DNA from 4 places in the Shewanella algidipiscicola genome. Region 1 is predicted to be linked to each of the others. Evidence: predicted binding sites of a transcription regulator. Region 1 holds the regulator's gene; each other region holds the start of a gene.

Region 1 (4,464 bases):
CTGGATATCTTCGCTGGGCATGTTGCGCACATCGACGCTAATCGCAACAAGTTCATTTCTACCTTTAAGCTGACTGAGCAGCGAGTCCATCATCTGCAGTGGCAGATTGTCGACACAGTAATAGCCCAGATCTTCCAGTACCCTAAGGACTACCGATTTTCCTGAGCCTGAGCGCCCAGATACCATTACCAATTTCATTGGGTGATCACCTGATACAGTTCTGCTTCGTCGTGGGTTTTTCTTAGCTGTTTGATGATAGCTTTATCACTTAATTTCTCTGCCATCGCGGCGAGAGTGCTAAGGTGTTGCTCGCATTGCTCTGCGGGAACCAGTAATGCAAAGAGGATATCGACCGGCTGATTATCAATTGCATCGAATGCAATTGGCTCCGCACATTTAATCAATACGGCGACGGGTTTCTCAATATTCGTCAGCCGTCCGTGAGGGATCGCGATACCATTGCCTATACCTGTGCTGCCCATTTTCTCTCTCGCCAAAAGGCTTTCAAAAATCTCTTGAGAGGAAAGGGTGGGGTACTGGACAGCGGCCAAGTCGCTGATAAGTTCCAGTACCTTTTTCTTACTGCCCGGAGTGGCGCAGGTTGTGCACTCCGGCCGCAGGATGGTACTAAGTTCCATCGTTAATGTTTTGTTAGCTTCTCTTTATGTTTAATGACCTGACGATCTAATTTATCGATCAGGGAATCTATCGCGGCATACATATCCGCGTGCTCTGATGTTGCAAATATTTCTCCACCACTAAGATGTAACTTTGCTTCAACTTTTTGCATCAATTTTTCGACATTTAATATCACGTGGACATTATTGATCTGATCGAAATGCCGTTCAAGCTTTGTAAACTTTTCTTCAACATAGTTGCGCAGAGATTGGGTGATCTCAATGTGGTGCCCAGTCAGATTTATTTGCATAAAGTGATTCCTCCGGTTTCCAGTTGTTGATTATAAGCTTTTACGTTGATTTGACGGCGGTATAAACATCGCCTCACGATATTTTGCTATCGTGCGTCTAGCGACTTGAATACCTTGCTCGGCTAACAGTTGTGCCATTTTACTGTCACTTAAGGGTTTCTTTTGATTTTCTGCGGCGACTAGCTTCTTAATAAAAGCGCGGATCGCAGTAGAAGAGCATTCGCCACCATCGTCGGTCCCAACATGGCTGGAGAAAAAGTATTTTAGCTCAAAAATCCCTCTTGGCGTGTGCATATACTTTTGGGTGGTGACCCGCGAGATGGTAGATTCATGCATTTCGACCGCTTCGGCAATATCATTAAGCACCATAGGTTTCATCGCTTCTTCACCAAACTCGAAAAACCCTTGCTGGAAATCGACAATGCAGTTGGTGACCTTGAGTAAGGTATCGTTGCGGCTCTCTAAACTTTTTAGAAACCATTTAGCTTCTTGCAGGTGACCACGAATAAACTGGCCATCGGCTTGGTTTTTGGTGCTGCGTGCCATTGAGGCATAATGTTGGTTTACATTAATCTTAGGCATACTATCGGGATTAAGCTCGACTACCCAGCGACCTTTTTTCTTGCTAACTGTGACATCGGGGATCACGTATTCATCACGACTGGCGGTAATGGCCAGCCCTGGGCGTGGATTAAGAGTTTGAATCAGCGCTATGGCCTCGCGTAGTTCATCTTCTTTCAGTTTGGTCTTACGCATCAATAGGCGAAAATCTCGCCCGGCAATCAGATCTAAGTAATCACGGATCAAGAGCCTGGCATTGTCGATATGCGGGGTGTCGGAGCTGTATTGGGCCAGTTGGATCATCAGGCATTCGCTGAGGTCTCTGGCAGCGATCCCGATAGGATCGAAATGTTGTATCCGCTTTAATACCGCTTCAATTTCATCGAGCTCGATTTCAGGATCGCCCATGGCTTCAAGAATATCGTCGCAAGTCTGCGTCAAGTAACCTCGCTCGTCTATGGCGTCAATGATGGCGGTGGCGATAGCGAGGTCGTTGTCAGAGAAGGGGGTGAGGTTTTTTTGCCATTCGAGGTGCTCATACAGGCCTTCGCTGGTTTCCCCTTGAAATGGCATGTCATCGTCGCGCATCGCACCAGAGCTGGAGTTAGGTGATGCGGTATAGACCTCATCCCATGTAGTGTCGACGGGCAGCTCATCGGGCATAGAGTCTTGGTTGAGCGCATCGGAGGTTTCTAAGCTCGAATTGTCTTCACTAGAGTCGACTTGCCGTTGCTCATTGTAATCGGTGTCGAAGTTGTCATTACGCTCTTGTTCTGAGTCGATATTGGCGCCTTCTTGCTCCTCGTCTAACTCGAGTAGAGGGTTAGACTCTAGTGCTTGCTGGATCTCTTGCTGCAGCTCCAATGACGACAGTTGTAACAAGCGGATAGCTTGTTGCAACTGGGGCGTCATGGTTAAATGCTGACCCATTTTGAGCTGAAGTGACGCTTTCATCGTACTGCTATTCCCTTGTTTCTAATTCTAAAGTGAGAAAGCTGCCTCCGGTATTAAACCGCTAAGGCGAATGATCTACTTACTAAGGTAAAAACGGTTTCGCCTTTACCTTGAGCGCTAATAACGTTAACTATAGCTTGAATTGTTCCCCTAAGTACACCGCTCGAACTTGTTGGTTATCTAAGATCTCTGCGGGTGTTCCCTCGGCAATCAAGTTGCCGTGGCTGACAATATAGGCTTTCTCACACACATCCAATGTTTCCCGTACGTTGTGGTCGGTGATCAATACCCCAAGGCCACGGTTTTTCAACTGCTCAATAATTTTTTTGATGTCGATAACTGAAATGGGATCGACCCCAGCGAAGGGTTCGTCGAGCAAAATAAACTTAGGGTTGGCGGCTAATGCTCGGGCGATTTCGACGCGTCGACGTTCACCCCCTGACAGTGCCATCCCCTGACTATCGCGGATGTGGGTGATATGAAACTCTTCTAGCAGATGCTCCAACTCCTCTTCGCGCGCATCGTTATTGAGCTCGCGCCGGGTTTGTAATACCGCCATAATATTATCGCGCACCGATAATTTACGGAAAATACTGGCTTCTTGCGGTAGATAGCCAATTCCTTTGCGAGCGCGCAGATGCATAGGATCTAGGGTGAGATCATCATCATCAATAAAAATGCGCCCCTTGTCACTCTGCACCAGACCAACAACCATGTAAAAGGTCGTGGTTTTACCGGCGCCATTAGGGCCCAATAAGCCGACAATCTGCCCTGTACGCACGGTTAAGCTGACATCTTGTACCACGGCGCGGCTCTTATAGCTTTTGGCTAAATTAACCGCTTTTAGCGTCATCTCTGTCATTACTGTTCCTGCTTGGGCTGTTCTTGGGGCTGACTGTTGCTGTTGTCTTGGTAATTTTCAGGCTGAATGATGGTGATCACGCGATCGCTACCTGTGCTTTCGGCTATCAACTGTTGCTGTTCTATGTTGTAGCGAATTTGATTACCCGTGACTTGGCTACCTTCTTGTTCGAGGGTGGCATTGCCGATAAGGGTTAAGGTGCGAGTCGACAGTTCGTAGCGGATCTCATTGGCGCTGGCTGACGCAGGGCGGCCGTTTTCCATCACCTGTGTGTAGGTTGCTGGCTTACCTGTGGCCACTAAGATTTTGCCACTACTATTTTCTTTGGTAAACGCACGTAATTCATCCGCCAAAATTTTAATCGAGCCCTGAGTTACCTCAACTGGGCCATTAAAGATAATCTGATTATTTTTAATATCAGCTTCTTGGCTCGCGGCTGAAATCTTAACCTCTTGCAGCAGGTCAGTTTCATTCGCCGCACTCTGCAAGCTCACCATGGTTAACAGGCCTGCAAGAATAAGATTATTTAGTTTCATATGTTCCTTCTACCTGGCTCGTCAGTCGTACTTTTTGTGCATTGAGATCAGCATATAAGCCTTTGCCAGTAATTAAAAAATCGTTACCGGTGATCCGAATGGTTCGATCGGATGTCATGATCATGGTGTTGAGATCCAACTCCATATAGTTAGTTTCTATGGTTTGGATGGGCTCTTCAGGGCTAATGGCGTCAATAATGACATTATTTTCTAAGATGACTCTGCCACTGTCTTTGTCTAATGTACCCCTAGCCGAGCGTAACCGCCACTGTGCATCGCCGTTATCGGGATAGACCAGATAGATGGGCTGGGTAAAATAGGTGATATTACGCTCGGCATAGTGTTCCATATGGCTAGCCGAGACGCGGCTATTAAGCTTACCTTGCTCGTCGTATTGCACACTATTGATGTTGTTAATCACATAATCTGGACGATCGGACGCGTCGAGCAGCAATGCTTGTGAGCCGTGCTTGGACTGTACCTGCCAATAGAGTATTAAAGCGGTACCAAAAAACGCGATAATCGCCAGGGTGACTCTGTTCATATGCTCATACCGTGGGCCGAGTCAAACTTATCTTGGCTCAGCAAAATCAGGTCGGTTAATTCACGTAGCGCGCCGTGGC
Region 2 (4,464 bases), on a different contig from region 1:
ATTTTTTGACACTAATGGTGCCATATTCGCTGTAAAGCATGCCTTGCCCTTCATGAATAAACACCACTTCGTCGGCATAGGCATTACGATAAAACTCGTCGGTATCTTGAGTGACTTTGGCGGTATAGATCGCCACATCATTATTGAAAAAAATCTTATTACGGGCGGAGAAAAAGTGGCCTTGGCGATCCACTTGCTTTGAGTCAAGTTTGTAGTTTTGGATCAGTGGATCTTGCCAAGTTTCGCCGTGGTTTAATTCATAAGGCGCCACAGTTAATGCTTTGGTGGGCATATTGTGATGATATTTATTAGAGTAAATATTGGCAAAGCCGTGGGTAGAAAACAACTCTTCACGATAAAGTTCACCGTTGTCTTTTTGAAAGGTGATGTGACGCTTGTGTGGGATCTGCCCCTGCTTAACATAAAACGGCATACTGTTCTTCCTCGGTGCTTTAACAGCACACAGATCTTGTTGTTATTGTGGTGAACGCATTTTTTGTGACCGAGTTATCAATTTAGTTGCTAGCAATAACAAAAAAAAGAATAATAAATAGCTTAACTTAATCTAATAATTAGATGGTTGTATTTGCTTTACGCTTTGGAGGGCTGATGAAAATTGATATTGAAGCATTTAAGGTACTCGAAGTACTGGTAGAAGAGGGCAGCTTTGCCAAGGCGGCAGAACGTTTACACAAGGCGCAATCGGCTGTGAGTTATCAGGTTAAAAAACTAGAGCAACACTTAGGTGTAAAGCTTTTTTGTCGGGATAAGTATCGGGCCGAATTAACTGCAGAAGGTAAGGTTATGTTGGCCGAGGGGCAAAGGCTGCTGCAGTATCTGGGGAATATTGAACATTTAGCCAGCCGATTTAGCCAAGGCTGGGAGCCTAAATTGGAATTGGTGGTCGACGGTTCTTTACCTATGGAGCCGATAATGCGGGCGCTTAAGCAAGTGGCCGAGCAGAATATCCCCACCAAGATCCAGCTTAATGTAGAATTTTTAGGGGGGGTACAACACAGGTTTGAGCGTGACGCCGCCGATCTTATGCTGGTGAAGGACTATCGTTCTGGTCCTAACTATTGTCCTCAACCTTTGCCCATCATTAACAGTGTGCTGGTGGTCAGTCGCGAACACCCACTTGCCGCGATGCAACAGGTGGCCTTATTTGAGTTATTGCAACATGTCGAGCTCACCATTCAAGATTCATCCCCCAGTGTGCACCACAGTGACCAACTACAGTTTGGCGGCGACAAGGTGTTTTATTTATCTGGTTTTATTATGAAGAAAAATGCGCTGCAGATGGGCTTGGGTTTTGGATGGATGCCTGAATTTTTGATTCAAACCGAACTGACCTCGGGGGAGTTAGTGGAAGTGGACTTTATCGGCGCCAGTCGTTACAGCTTTACTCCGCAACTTGTCTCCACCATGGAGCGGCCTTTAGGCCGGGCTGGTCGTCTATTTACCGATCTGATTTTACAGGAGTTTGCACTGTATCAACACTCGCAGTGTAAGGTGGTTTAATTCCTATTACCCTACCAGCGTACCTGTTTAGTCTGGCTTCATTTCTGATACTACAGCAGCTCTTGCACGCCGCAGCCCTCTCGAATTATGATCCGCCGCAGGCTTATGCTCAGCCGTTAAGCTATGGTTCAGCTGCATTGACTTAGCCTAATACCCCGTTAGTTGGTAAAGGTGACGTGCTTATCTCTTTTGTCGTTAGTTTAGTGCCACGCGCCACATTGTTGGTTGCGAGTCCTGATATTTCGCTTTAGGAGGTCGGTATGAGTGATATTATGTCATTACAAATCTCTGCATTATATGCGCAATATGCTCAGCATTTTACCCAAGGTGAACACCTTGTATGTAGCAGTAAACTGCATGCTTTTACTGAACAGTTGCACGAGAGTGGCCTGTTACTAGAGTGCTTGGACTGGAATGATTGGTATCAAAATAGCCATCTTATCGATAGGCCTGAATATATTGGTGATGCTAGCTTGCAAGAGTGTCAGTTATTATTGACCGCTATGACGCGTCTTGAGCGCTTTAGTGTAGGTTTGCTCGATAATATGCGTCGCCAAGGCGTGTTATTAGCCATTTTAGAGCGACTCAACCAAATGATCCATAACTAATCAAACGCTAACATAACAATTAATTGAATTAAATTATTATTTTACAAGGCATTTCTTAAATGCTTGTCGGAGTGATGCTCGCTTGGCAATGTGACTGTGCTAACAATGAATAACGCGCAGTAACGAATTACTGCGCGTTATTTACCTTACTTAGCCTTTCCTATTGGCCCAACGCTTATCTAACCAAAGTGCCGATTGTTTCATCTGGCGTTGACTGAGTTTGAGCCAACGCCTTGCCCATGGGTATTCAATACTCAATACTGCGAGCCCTACAGGCAGTAGTAACCATGCAGGGCCTGGCAGTATTATTAGCACAGCACCAAGCAATACTAAGCTGCCTCCTATCATGGCGATAACCATCTTACGCAATGGGTTACCCATTAATTAATACTCCATAAATAGTGAACAGCAGGTTGAGTTAAGCGGCTTTGGTTTTGATGGTTTGTCCTATTGGCGTTAGGCTGAGTAGGGCCAGTTTTAAATGCTGGAGCCCAAACGGAATGCCGATAATGCTGACAAATAAAGCCAGTGCATGGACAAGATGACCTATCGCTAACCAGAAACCAAATAATAGAAACCAGATGACATTGCCTATCATACCCAGTGGACCGGTGCCTAGATCCTCAACGCCAGTTAAAGCTTTACGGTTGTGGCTTTCTTGACCAAAGGGCCAAAAAGCCATTTCACCAATCACAAAACAGGCGCGGCCAAAGGGAATGCCAATAATACTGATAAAACAGAGTATGCCGGCTAACCACCAGGCTAACCCCATCACTAACCCACCTAAAATAAACCATGCAATATTGAGTAGTAAACGAATGACGGTCATTGAGCGCTCCTGTTATTGTTTTCACTTATGCTATCGATGTCGCCAGTAAGGGCGAATGTGTCTCACGCTATTTCAGTATTGTTAATCACCTATAAATGCAATCAAGCGATAATCATGCCAATATTTAACCTGCTGTTTATTATTGCTTTTTAATTTTCATTACACGCATAGATGGGATTTTTCACTACTGCTTAGCACATCAGACTAACAAATAAGCGGGAGCATGCTATCAACAGTGCACCGCCATAGCGTCGCTAAGGTACTTGAGATTGAAGTTAGCCAAGGCGTAACAGCCCGTGTAAAATGGAGTTCTTTATCTATGATCGGCTTATGATACAACTGACTGATACACCAGTACATGTGCTACATGTTGATGGGCATGATGTTTTTGTCAAACGAGATGACTTACTCCATCCGGCTTTTTCTGGTAATAAGGCGCGCAAGTTTGCCTATTTTCTCGAGCAGGACTTCCCCAGTATTGACACTTTGGTGGGATATGGCTCACCCCAAGCGAACTCACTCTATTCTATGTCCGCACTGGCTAAACTCAAGGGCTGGCAATTACAGTTTTATGTCGATCATATCGCCAGCCACCTCCTTAACAATCCGCTGGGTAATTACCGTGCAGCGTTGCAAAATGGCGCTAAGATTATTGACTTAAGTCAGTGCCTAGATAGGGGACAGCATGATTGCGCGGATTATATTGAGCAATGTGTATTACCGGGCCGTGACGAGCTGTTATTTATTCCAGAAGGTGGACGTTGTCATTATGCAGAACCTGGGGTGCGGCAATTAGCATGTGAGATCATAGCGTGGAAACAGGCCGAGCAGTTAAGTCAGCTTACGGTTTTTTTACCTTCGGGGACGGGAACCACAGCGCTATTTTTACAAAAGAGTTTTACCGAACTCGATGATAGCATTCAAGTAATGACATGCTCAGCCGTTGGCGGGGATGATTACCTTAAGCTGCAATGGCGAATGTTGGCTAGCGATGAGTCTATGTTTCCTCAAATTTTGAGCCCGAATAAACGTTACCATTTTGGTAAGCTTTATCCCGAATTTTTCCAAGTATGGCAAAAGCTTAAGCAAGCTGGAATGGAGTTTGAATTACTGTACGATCCACTCGGCTGGCTAGTATTACTGCACTTTCTTGCAAATAAGCCAATGGCTAAGGTGCTTTATGTACATCAAGGTGGATTACTGGGGAATGAGTCTATGTTGCCGAGATACAGGCGCAAATATGGGGGGTAATATCACTTGGCTAGGTCAGTATCTGTGAAAGTGATACAACCTAGGCCAAATGAAGTGTGCTGAGTCGTTGACGAATGATGTCAATCCTACTTGTTGCGTTAGCAACCTTCGATACGATGAGAGGAGGTGTATCGAATAGCCTGAGATTTATTTATTGCTTGAAAGTAACCATTTCATAAACTGTAACGCTTCGGTACGTTTTGAAAAGGTTTGTCTATTTTTACCAACACTGTCAGTAAATGCGATAGACGTTTT
Region 3 (4,464 bases), 770 kb from region 1:
GTTGTTAGACAGTTTAAATGGCACTAATCCTTTGGGGTTACAATTACAGCAAGGTTTAATTGCTGCTATGCATGATCATCAATTTAATTTGGTCGATCTCAATGTGGCACAGAGTGTACGAGTGACCGACAGTGGTGATTTTATATTGAGTCGTGATTGGCGTAAGCTGGGTGACGATTTGCCCGTTGAGCATGTTTTGGTGTCGACCATGAATCTGTCGCTTGATGAGCTTGTGGTCAATAGCCGCATTGTGAATGTAACCAATAATCGTGTGGTATCAGTTGCGTCGGCGAGTGTCACCTTGGCTGAATTGCCTGGTTATCTTAGGGCGTCTGAGCGGGTGGAGTCTAAGCAAGGCTTGTTGATCCGTCACAGCACGCAGGGGCAGGGTAACATGCAAATGGTAGGAGAGATGCAATGAGAGTCTGGTTAATGGCATTACTGCTAACACTAAGCGGCTGCGCTTCTCAAGATAGATATATTCAGTGGGAAACAGAAGCGCCTGAGCAGTTTCCTAAGTTAACCGCTATCGGCTATGCCCCCTTAGCGACACAACCGGCCAAAGAGCAATCGCAGCGCGTGTTAATGGCGATGCAAGCATCCAAAATCGCAGCTTATCGCGAGTTGGCTGAGCAGGTGTACGGCCAGCAGTTGTCGGCCTCGAGCCAAGTTAGGGATTGGATGTTGTCTGATGATAATATTCAAGCGTCGGTGACCGGGGTCATTCGTGGTGCCAGAGTGGTTAAGAGTTACCCTGTGGGTGAACACTATGTGACTGAGCTGGAACTTGATTTTTCTCAAGTGTGGGCTTTGTACCAACAGCAACATCGTCCGCAAAAAGTGAAGCAAGTGACTTATTTTTAAATAGAGCTTCCTCTGCAACAGGACTCCATTATTAAAGCCTCTATTTCAGAGGCTTTTTTTGTGTCTGTTGTCAGCGGTTCCTGCATAGGAAACGCATGAAACTGGTGAGATAGGCGCTGATATAACTCAGCATTATAGAGTGCTGTCGTTAATCAAATAGAGCGCTATAGTGCATCAAAAGAGCCAAGCAACAGATAGGATGAGGTAGTGCTATGGACACAGTCGTCAGAGATATTAAGAATTGGGTAGAACGCTATAGACACTCATTGTCGAACCTGATGCCACAATGAGTGTCTGCTGTAATATTAGCGTAACAAGAATCCGTCTACGCTTTAAGGTTATTGCCTAAGGTCGAAATTGTTGAGGTTTTACCTTTACCATCGTAGGTAAGGCTGGATGCGTTTCGACTGGCTTGCAAGGCTTGAGAAAAGCGATTGATACTGGCCATGCTGTGTTCGATTAATGTCGCATTTTGCGCGTTAAGCGTCTTACATTGGGCTAACACTTGTTTGGTAATTTCGACTAATTTTTGTAGCTTAGCATCGCTACTGAGTTTTCCGCTGTCAGGGTGCTCTGATAATCGTACATCGACTGCTTTGATCTCATCTAACAACTTAGCTTTATCTGTCGCTAGGTTTAGCAACTCATCGGCACTTTGTGCGATAAGCGCCACTTTCTCCGCTTCGATAAGGCGTTTTAAGTCGTTTAATAACGTATGTTGATTAGCGATGATGTCGATTATTGAGTTCATAACAGCTTAATTAAGATCCTTTAGTTCATTTTCAAACTGCGCAATATTACTGGCCAGTTTGTCGGCATCAATTTTGTAGCGACCTTCAGCAATGGCCGCTTTGATCTGTTCGACTTTTTTAGTGTCGATTTCAGGTAAGCTGTTCAATTTGGCTTGGGCACTTTGCAGTTGCTGCGCCTGAGGCGTTATCGATACCGAGTCACTTTTTACGGTTTTAGCCATAGTGGTTTCGGGCGATACGGCCTGGTTTTTTGCCGATGACTTATCGGTTGTCGGCGTGGCGACTCGATTGTTAGTGCTTGTATTTATATGCTTTATATCTATAGCCATAATAGGTTCCAACGTTACTTAGTGAGATCAACATAACTGTATATCGGCGTTCACTGTTAAAGCTTTAGGAGAATTTGCTGGTGATCAATAAAAAATGCCCATCGAGTGGGTCATGTGGTACTACATCCTAACCTCAACCGCGCCGACCCCGATAACGTTTGCATCTACCATTTTCTGTGAGTTACTGTTTCTAACCTGAATTCTATCGCCTAAGTTACCATCACGTAAGGCCTCACCGATAGTTTTTATCTCAAAATTGGCCGTGCGGGCAAAAATAGACACCATGTCGCCTTTGCATACAAAGCAAAGGTTACTGCTAAACAGGGTTTGATTGGCGGCAATTCTACGTTTTACTCGGGTACCTGTGACCTGTGCGGGATCATCAAATTGTTGGCCACGTAAATTACTCTGCTCGACATAGGCGAGCGTCACCTGCTCCGCGTCAATTAGCTCGCCTGGCCCCAAGGTTTGTGTGGCCACAACCACAGGGTAAAGAATGTCGACTCTTACCGATATGTAAATTTGCCAAGGGTATTGTAGCTCTGGGGTTTCGCAACTGACTTTAACTGTGTTATTACGGCCTATTGCGCGATCGCTGGCGACCTCAACGCTTAGCGCTGAACTGCAAGCAGGTGGGCTGACTCTGGTGTCTAAGCTTTGCGGCGTAATATTGACCCTTGCATCACTTGGGGCTTCAATTTTATTTTCAATTGCCGCTATAGCTAATCGTGATATCGTCGATAAAGAGGGTACACTTGGCTCATCTGCACCGAAACTTGGGCAAGAGAAGAGTAAAGCGATGAAAAAGTACACAGTATTTACTTTCATAATGATTAGACTAGCTTGAACGGCCAGATTGCACCTATACTTCGTTGTGGCCCGTACCTTTAGACATTTTTTTCATAGAAATTAGTGTCATAAATTTGACGAGTTTGGGCCTGGTTATCATTCAAATTTATTAAAGCAATTAGCATGCCTATACTTATAGTAACTATGGGTGGGGAAGCTTTCACAAGGCAAAGGCATTATGTCGAGTATTCTTGATTCAGTAAATAAACGCACTCAACTCGTGGGGCAAAACCGCTTAGAGCTTCTCCTGTTCAAATTAAACGGTCGGCAACGATTTGGTATTAACGTGTTTAAAGTTAAAGAGGTGCTACAGTGCCCTCCATTAACCGCGTTACCAAAGCTAAATCCAGTGGTTAGAGGTGTCGCTCATATTCGTGGCAAGACGATCTCTGTGATTGATTTAAGCGCAGCGACGGGTGGTCGCCCGATTGAAAACACCGACGAGTGTTTTATTATCATTTCTGAATATAATCGCAGCGTACAGGGGTTCTTAGTTAAATCTGTTGAGCGCATCATCAATATGAACTGGGAAGCCATCATGCCACCACCGCAAGGTGCGGGGCGGTATTCTTACTTAACTGCCGTCACCGAGATTGAAGGTGAGCTGGTTGAGATCCTTGATGTGGAGAAAATCCTCGATGAGATCTCACCCGTTAAGACGCAGATAAGCCAAGAAATGGATGATAAGTTAACCATAGATAGAGACCGCCACTATCATATTATGGTGATTGATGATTCAACGGTTGCACGAAAGCAAATAATTAGGGCGCTTGAGTCATTAAACCTGCAAATCGATACCGCTAAAGATGGCCGTGATGCTCTCAACCAATTAGAGGCGATGGCGGAAAATATGGATAATGTGGCTCATGAGCTCCCATTAATTATTTCTGATATTGAGATGCCAGAGATGGATGGCTACACCTTAACTGCAGAGATTAGGGATAACCCTAAGCTTAAAGATATTAAGGTGGTGCTTCATACTTCACTCAGTGGTGTATTCAATCAGGCCATGGTCGAAAAAGTGGGCGCCAATGATTTTATCGCTAAGTTTAATCCAGATGAACTGGCGGCCGCGGTGAATAAGCACCTTAGTTTGTAAATTGAGCGTCGTCATACAAGCTCCTAACTTTGAGTAGTTTATGCTTGTCTCAGTAGGTTCGCTAATGTATAACGCTTGGCTGTTTAATACTTGCTATAGTAGTGTATGTTGTAGCCTGTTTTATTTTTTGAGATTGGGATATCTAGGTGCCGAATAAATCACTTGCAGAAGCTGAGTACAACCAATTTAGATTATTTCTGGAACAACACAGCGGGATCGTGCTGGGTGAAAATAAGCAGTATTTAGTTCGTAGTCGCTTGGCACCATTAATGGGGAAATATAACCTTCCGTCATTATCAGAGGTGGTCAAACATTCGATGAAGCCGACGGAGCGGCAGTTAAGGGCTGAGGTTATCGATGCGATGACCACTAATGAAACCTTATGGTTTAGGGATCGTTATCCGTTCGAGTTGCTCGCAAATAACTTGTTGCCTGAGTACACTCGTTTGGGGCGTCCACTTAAAATATGGTCGGCGGCGTGCTCATCAGGGCAAGAGCCTTATTCGTTAGCTATGACGATTTTAGAATATCAACAGCGTAAACCAGGGGCATTACCGGGTGGCGCATCGAT
Region 4 (4,464 bases), on a different contig from region 1:
ATCGCCAAGGTATTGAGTGCAGGGATAAAATCGGCACGCAAGCGCAAGCTCTGTTTACTGTATTGATAAGCTAAATCATAATCACCGGCCACTAAAGATTCGGCCGCAACATTGTTATAAAACATCGCCATCACAGTGGTTTTATCGATACGGGATTTAGCATAACTGCGCATGGTTCGTTCGGGTAAAAAATCGATCTGGATCTCCTGACTAGCCACCAGCACGGTGTCCTTGGTGGCTTGTGGCAATAAGCGTAAATTGATGTGACCATTGATGAGATAAAACTGGCCTTGCTTATCCCACACGGGTGGCACCGCTATCTGCTGAAATTCAACCGCCACGCCAAGTGCATCAGCCATGGCGGTGGTAAGCAACACCAGCGACATACAATTCCCCGCCCTATCTTCAAAGGTCTGCTGAGGGATACGCGTTATATTATCTTGATAGCTAAAACCGCCTTGGCTAGCACTGATATAATTGGCTAACCAACGATGGGCCATGGTTGCAGTGCGTGACGCTTGACTGCTTTGATATGCCTGCTGCAGCACTTGAGTGGTCTGAGGTGACAAGGCAAACAGCTGAGCTGGCACCACAGGTAAGATAATTGACTTAAAGTGGTTATCTAAAAAATATTGCTCAATGTTATCAACCGAGCGAGTGCTGGGGGTTGAGGCGCATCCATGCAGTAACCCCATCATCCATGCAAGCCAAAGTAACTGCCGCATAAAACAGGTCTCAATCTGAACGCCATATCATTTAGCATAAATGAGGCCATGGTCTTTTGCCGCGCCAAAGCGTTACAAAATATTAGTTTGGGCTAGACTCTGGTGGGTCAATTTCAATATAAAGCTCATTATTAGACTTACCATCGCGATAAGGCCGATAGAAATGGGCGCCGCAATGAAAGTAGCGATAAGGCGTCGGCACCAGTACGCAGCCCAGTGGCAGGGCGCGTAAAATCGTGAGCTGTTGCTGCATTCGCAGCGCCTCTCGCCATTGATGGTCTTGCAACACTTGGTCTCGCACCGCAAATGCATCGAAAGGTTCACTGGACTTACGCACCACGACTTCGCCAGCGTGACTAGCACTGATAGACACGTAGCCAATAGAGAGCAGACTTAGGTAGAGGCTGTAGAGACTGACTCGCACAATGTTCATGGTCTTCCTCGCAATTAACTCGCCGTTGGCCATAGACAGTATGGCGCAATAGACACCTAGCGTGTGTCCACATCATACATAAAAGCGAGGCCACTGCACTACTGCAATGGCCCCGCAAATATCATCTTGTACGCCAACGATGATGATCACTTAAACGATCGTTCGCTATCATCATGATTACTTACGCTCAGCGCTTAACATTAGCTAAGCGCCTGCATGATTGGGACTTAGTTGGCACTCTTGAGCGAGACAAACTCAGGATAAGCATCGATACCACAGTCAGATGCATCCATGCCATTGTACTCTTCCTCCTCAGTGACTCGGATCCCCATCGTCACCTTGAGTACGTACCAGACCACAAATGAGCTACTAAATACCCAAGCAAAAATCACTGCCGCCCCAAGTAACTGCCCTGTTATGGTCGCATCGGCATTCGATAGCGGTACCAAGAGTAAACCAAATAATCCCGCCACACCGTGCACCGAGATTGCGCCTACAGGATCGTCTATCTTAATGCGATCAAACATCACAATAGAGAAGACCACTATGCCACCGGCAAACAGGCCGATAGCACCGGCTAATAGCAATGAAGGCGATAACGGATCGGCAGTGATGGCGACGAGACCAGCCAAGGCGCCATTGAGGATCATGGTTAAATCCGCCTTCCCCCACACCATCTTACACACGATGAGCGCTGCGATGGCACCGCTCGCGGCAGCCGAGTTGGTGTTAACAAAAATCTTGGCCACAGCCGAGGCGTTCTCCATGTCCGATACCAATAACTGCGAGCCGCCATTAAAACCAAACCAGCCCATCCACAACACAAACATACCTAAGGTTGCCATGGGTAAGTTAGACCCAGGGATCGGGTTTACCTGACCGTTAGGGCCATACTTGCCTTTACGTGCACCGAGCAGTAACACCCCAGAAATAGCCGCTGTCGCGCCAGCCATATGTACAATACCGCTGCCAGCAAAGTCGACAAAACCCGCCTCAGACAGGAAGCCACCGCCCCATGTCCAGTAACCTTCTATGGGATAGATAACCGCCGTCATCACCACAGAGAAGAGTAAAAAAGACCAAAGCTTCATCCGCTCAGCGACCGCCCCCGAGACGATAGACATGGCAGTCGCCACAAACACCACTTGGAAGAAGAAATCCGATTCTAAGGCATGGTCGGCATCGCCCGCTTGTGAGCCAATCAGTGCGCCTAACGAGGGCAACCAGCCGCCTTCGGTGTTATCGACATACATAATGTTGTAACCCACAATTAGGTACATGATGCAGGCGATGGAGTACAAACAGACGTTTTTGGTTAATATCTCAGTGGTGTTTTTAGAGCGCACCAAACCCGCTTCTAGCATGGCAAACCCCGCCGCCATCCACATCACCAGCGCACCTGAAATTAAAAAGTAAAATGTGTCTAGTGCGAATCGCAACTCGGTCACCGTGGTACCTAATGCCTTTAGTTCTTCCATTGTCTTATCCCCTTACAGTGCTTCGTTATCGAGTTCGCCCGTACGAATACGGATAACCTGATCTAAATCTGTCACAAAAATTTTGCCGTCACCTATCTTGCCCGTTCGAGCCGCCGCCACGATAGACTCAATCAGGTGATCAACGTTTTCGGCCTTAGTGGCAATATCGAGTCTAACCTTAGGTAAAAAATCGACTTGATACTCGGCGCCACGATAGAGTTCGGTATGGCCTTTTTGGCGCCCAAAACCTTTCACCTCGGTGACTGTCATGCCCTCTATCCCCATTCCAGCAATGGCTTCTCGCACATCATCCAATTTAAAAGGTTTGATAATTGCACTGATTAGTTTCATTCCAGCCTCCGGCTCGTGATTGTGATGTGGTATTGCAAGAGACAATTCAATCATCAGGCCAATAATGTAAAACCTTAATAATCATAACCTTATTTTTAAGGCATCAAGTTTACCCACCCACTGCCGCACCATTTTGGTGCGTACAGCCTGTCTATGCACAAAAAACAAGCGCCCGCCTATTCGACTTATGACCGATTGGTTATGGCGTTATCCTAGGTATGATAGAAAGCCAACCATGGGAGGAGCTGACTATGTTAAAACCACAGGATTGTGTGTTATTGATTGTCGATGTGCAGGGCAAACTTGCCCAAATGATGCACCAAGCCGACGCCTTAGAGCACAAGTTGACCACCTTGATCAAAGCGGCAGAACTGTTTGATATCCCCATTGTCTGGCTAGAGCAGTTACCCGATAAACTCGGCGCCACGAGTCCAGCATTGCACGCCCTACTCGCCCCGCATCACCAACCCATAGCCAAATCCCATTTTAGTGCTTGGCATACCGAGGCTTTTCGCCACGCAATGGAAGCCATCAAACGCAAACACGTACTCGTGGCGGGCATTGAAACGCACATCTGTGTCTACCAAACCTGTCGCGATCTACTCGACAATGGTTATCGGGTCGATGTCATCGCCGATGCAGTATCGTCACGCAGTGCTGAAAATAAGCAGCTTGGTATTCAGATGATGACTCAGTACGGTGCTAAAGTGACTAACTGTGAGTCCTTACTGTTTGAACTGCAGTGCGAAGCCAGCGGCGAGCGCTTTAGGGCCCTGCTAAAGATGATTAAATAAACTGCTAGCAAGTCTCGGGAGATAGGCAGAAGATAAAAAAAGCCCTGGTTAGATACCAGGGCTTTTTAGTGTGATAACTCAAGACAAACGCTTAACCAACCACGCTAGATTTACTCACGTAACGGGTTTGCCTTTATCACTGCTTAGTACGTTGCTTCACGCTGCTTAGCTTCGGCATCCCACTTAGGCAGTACTGTTTTCTTGAACTCTTCCTTATCGGCGTTCATCTTTTTCATATCCATACCTAGCGCCGCTTGGGCCTTAGCCTTGGTCGATACGTCAGGAATCGCAATTGGTTGCTTAACCCCTTTCACTGCTAGTAGCTGCGCCAATTTAATACGAGCGTCGCCCGCTTTATCGACCGCGGTACCGAGTATGCGTAAGGCTTCATCTGCTGCGTGCGCTGCAACACCATGAGAAGCCGTAGCGTAATCCCAGCGCCACTGTGAATGACGAATATCCATTAAAATAGGCTTCATTTCAGCTTCGCTAGCACCTGCATCCCACGCTGCTTTAGCTTCAAAGTGAGCTCTAACCAACTGTGCCTCAGCACGCGCCTTAAGGTCGTTTACTTTCACTTTACGTTCTTCGGTTAGGTTAACCATGAACTCTTTACTTTGAGTATGACAGCTACCACAGGCTTCTTCGAAGCGGTCAAATGGGTTACCCACTTTATGGTCGGT

Evidence for each region. Region 1 encodes sigma-54, which starts transcription at its own class of promoters, with help from an activator protein. Its sites were predicted from a motif close to GTTGGCACGNNNNTNGNNT; they were not measured.
Region 2: a site for sigma-54 is predicted at 3,062-3,080, ahead of DN599_RS12860 (YccF domain-containing protein). Genes of this name have one in related genera too.
Region 3: a site for sigma-54 is predicted at 2,907-2,925, ahead of flgA (flagellar basal body P-ring formation chaperone FlgA). Genes of this name have one in related genera too.
Region 4: a site for sigma-54 is predicted at 3,032-3,050, ahead of DN599_RS08925 (P-II family nitrogen regulator). Genes of this name have one in related genera too.

What each region holds. Positions count from the first base shown of each region.
Region 1 is NZ_OXJV01000001.1:185,846-190,309, forward strand. It holds gene rapZ (RNase adapter RapZ) at 1-198, opposite strand, end outside; gene ptsN (PTS IIA-like nitrogen regulatory protein PtsN) at 195-638, opposite strand; gene hpf (ribosome hibernation promoting factor) at 641-928, opposite strand; gene DN599_RS00840 (RNA polymerase factor sigma-54) at 959-2,443, opposite strand; gene lptB (LPS export ABC transporter ATP-binding protein) at 2,574-3,305, opposite strand; gene lptA (lipopolysaccharide transport periplasmic protein LptA) at 3,305-3,841, opposite strand; gene lptC (LPS export ABC transporter periplasmic protein LptC) at 3,828-4,385, opposite strand; gene kdsC (3-deoxy-manno-octulosonate-8-phosphatase KdsC) at 4,382-4,464, opposite strand, start outside.
Region 2 is NZ_OXJV01000017.1:142,831-147,294, reverse strand. It holds gene DN599_RS12880 (homogentisate 1,2-dioxygenase) at 1-433, opposite strand, end outside; gene DN599_RS12875 (LysR family transcriptional regulator) at 610-1,521, shown strand; gene DN599_RS12870 (DUF6508 domain-containing protein) at 1,782-2,129, shown strand; gene DN599_RS12865 (PGPGW domain-containing protein) at 2,280-2,510, opposite strand; gene DN599_RS12860 (YccF domain-containing protein) at 2,548-2,958, opposite strand; gene DN599_RS12855 (1-aminocyclopropane-1-carboxylate deaminase/D-cysteine desulfhydrase) at 3,289-4,209, shown strand; gene DN599_RS18745 (hypothetical protein) at 4,357-4,464, opposite strand, start outside.
Region 3 is NZ_OXJV01000001.1:954,040-958,503, reverse strand. It holds gene DN599_RS04355 (FlgO family outer membrane protein) at 1-421, shown strand, start outside; gene DN599_RS04350 (LPP20 family lipoprotein) at 418-864, shown strand; gene DN599_RS04345 (flagella synthesis protein FlgN) at 1,190-1,615, opposite strand; gene flgM (flagellar biosynthesis anti-sigma factor FlgM) at 1,622-1,945, opposite strand; gene flgA (flagellar basal body P-ring formation chaperone FlgA) at 2,066-2,773, opposite strand; gene DN599_RS04330 (chemotaxis protein CheV) at 2,973-3,893, shown strand; gene DN599_RS04325 (CheR family methyltransferase) at 4,040-4,464, shown strand, end outside.
Region 4 is NZ_OXJV01000012.1:331,512-335,975, reverse strand. It holds gene DN599_RS08940 (tetratricopeptide repeat protein) at 1-725, opposite strand, end outside; gene DN599_RS08935 (hypothetical protein) at 808-1,158, opposite strand; gene DN599_RS08930 (ammonium transporter) at 1,386-2,636, opposite strand; gene DN599_RS08925 (P-II family nitrogen regulator) at 2,649-2,987, opposite strand; gene DN599_RS08920 (hydrolase) at 3,239-3,781, shown strand; gene nrfA (ammonia-forming nitrite reductase cytochrome c552 subunit) at 3,925-4,464, opposite strand, start outside.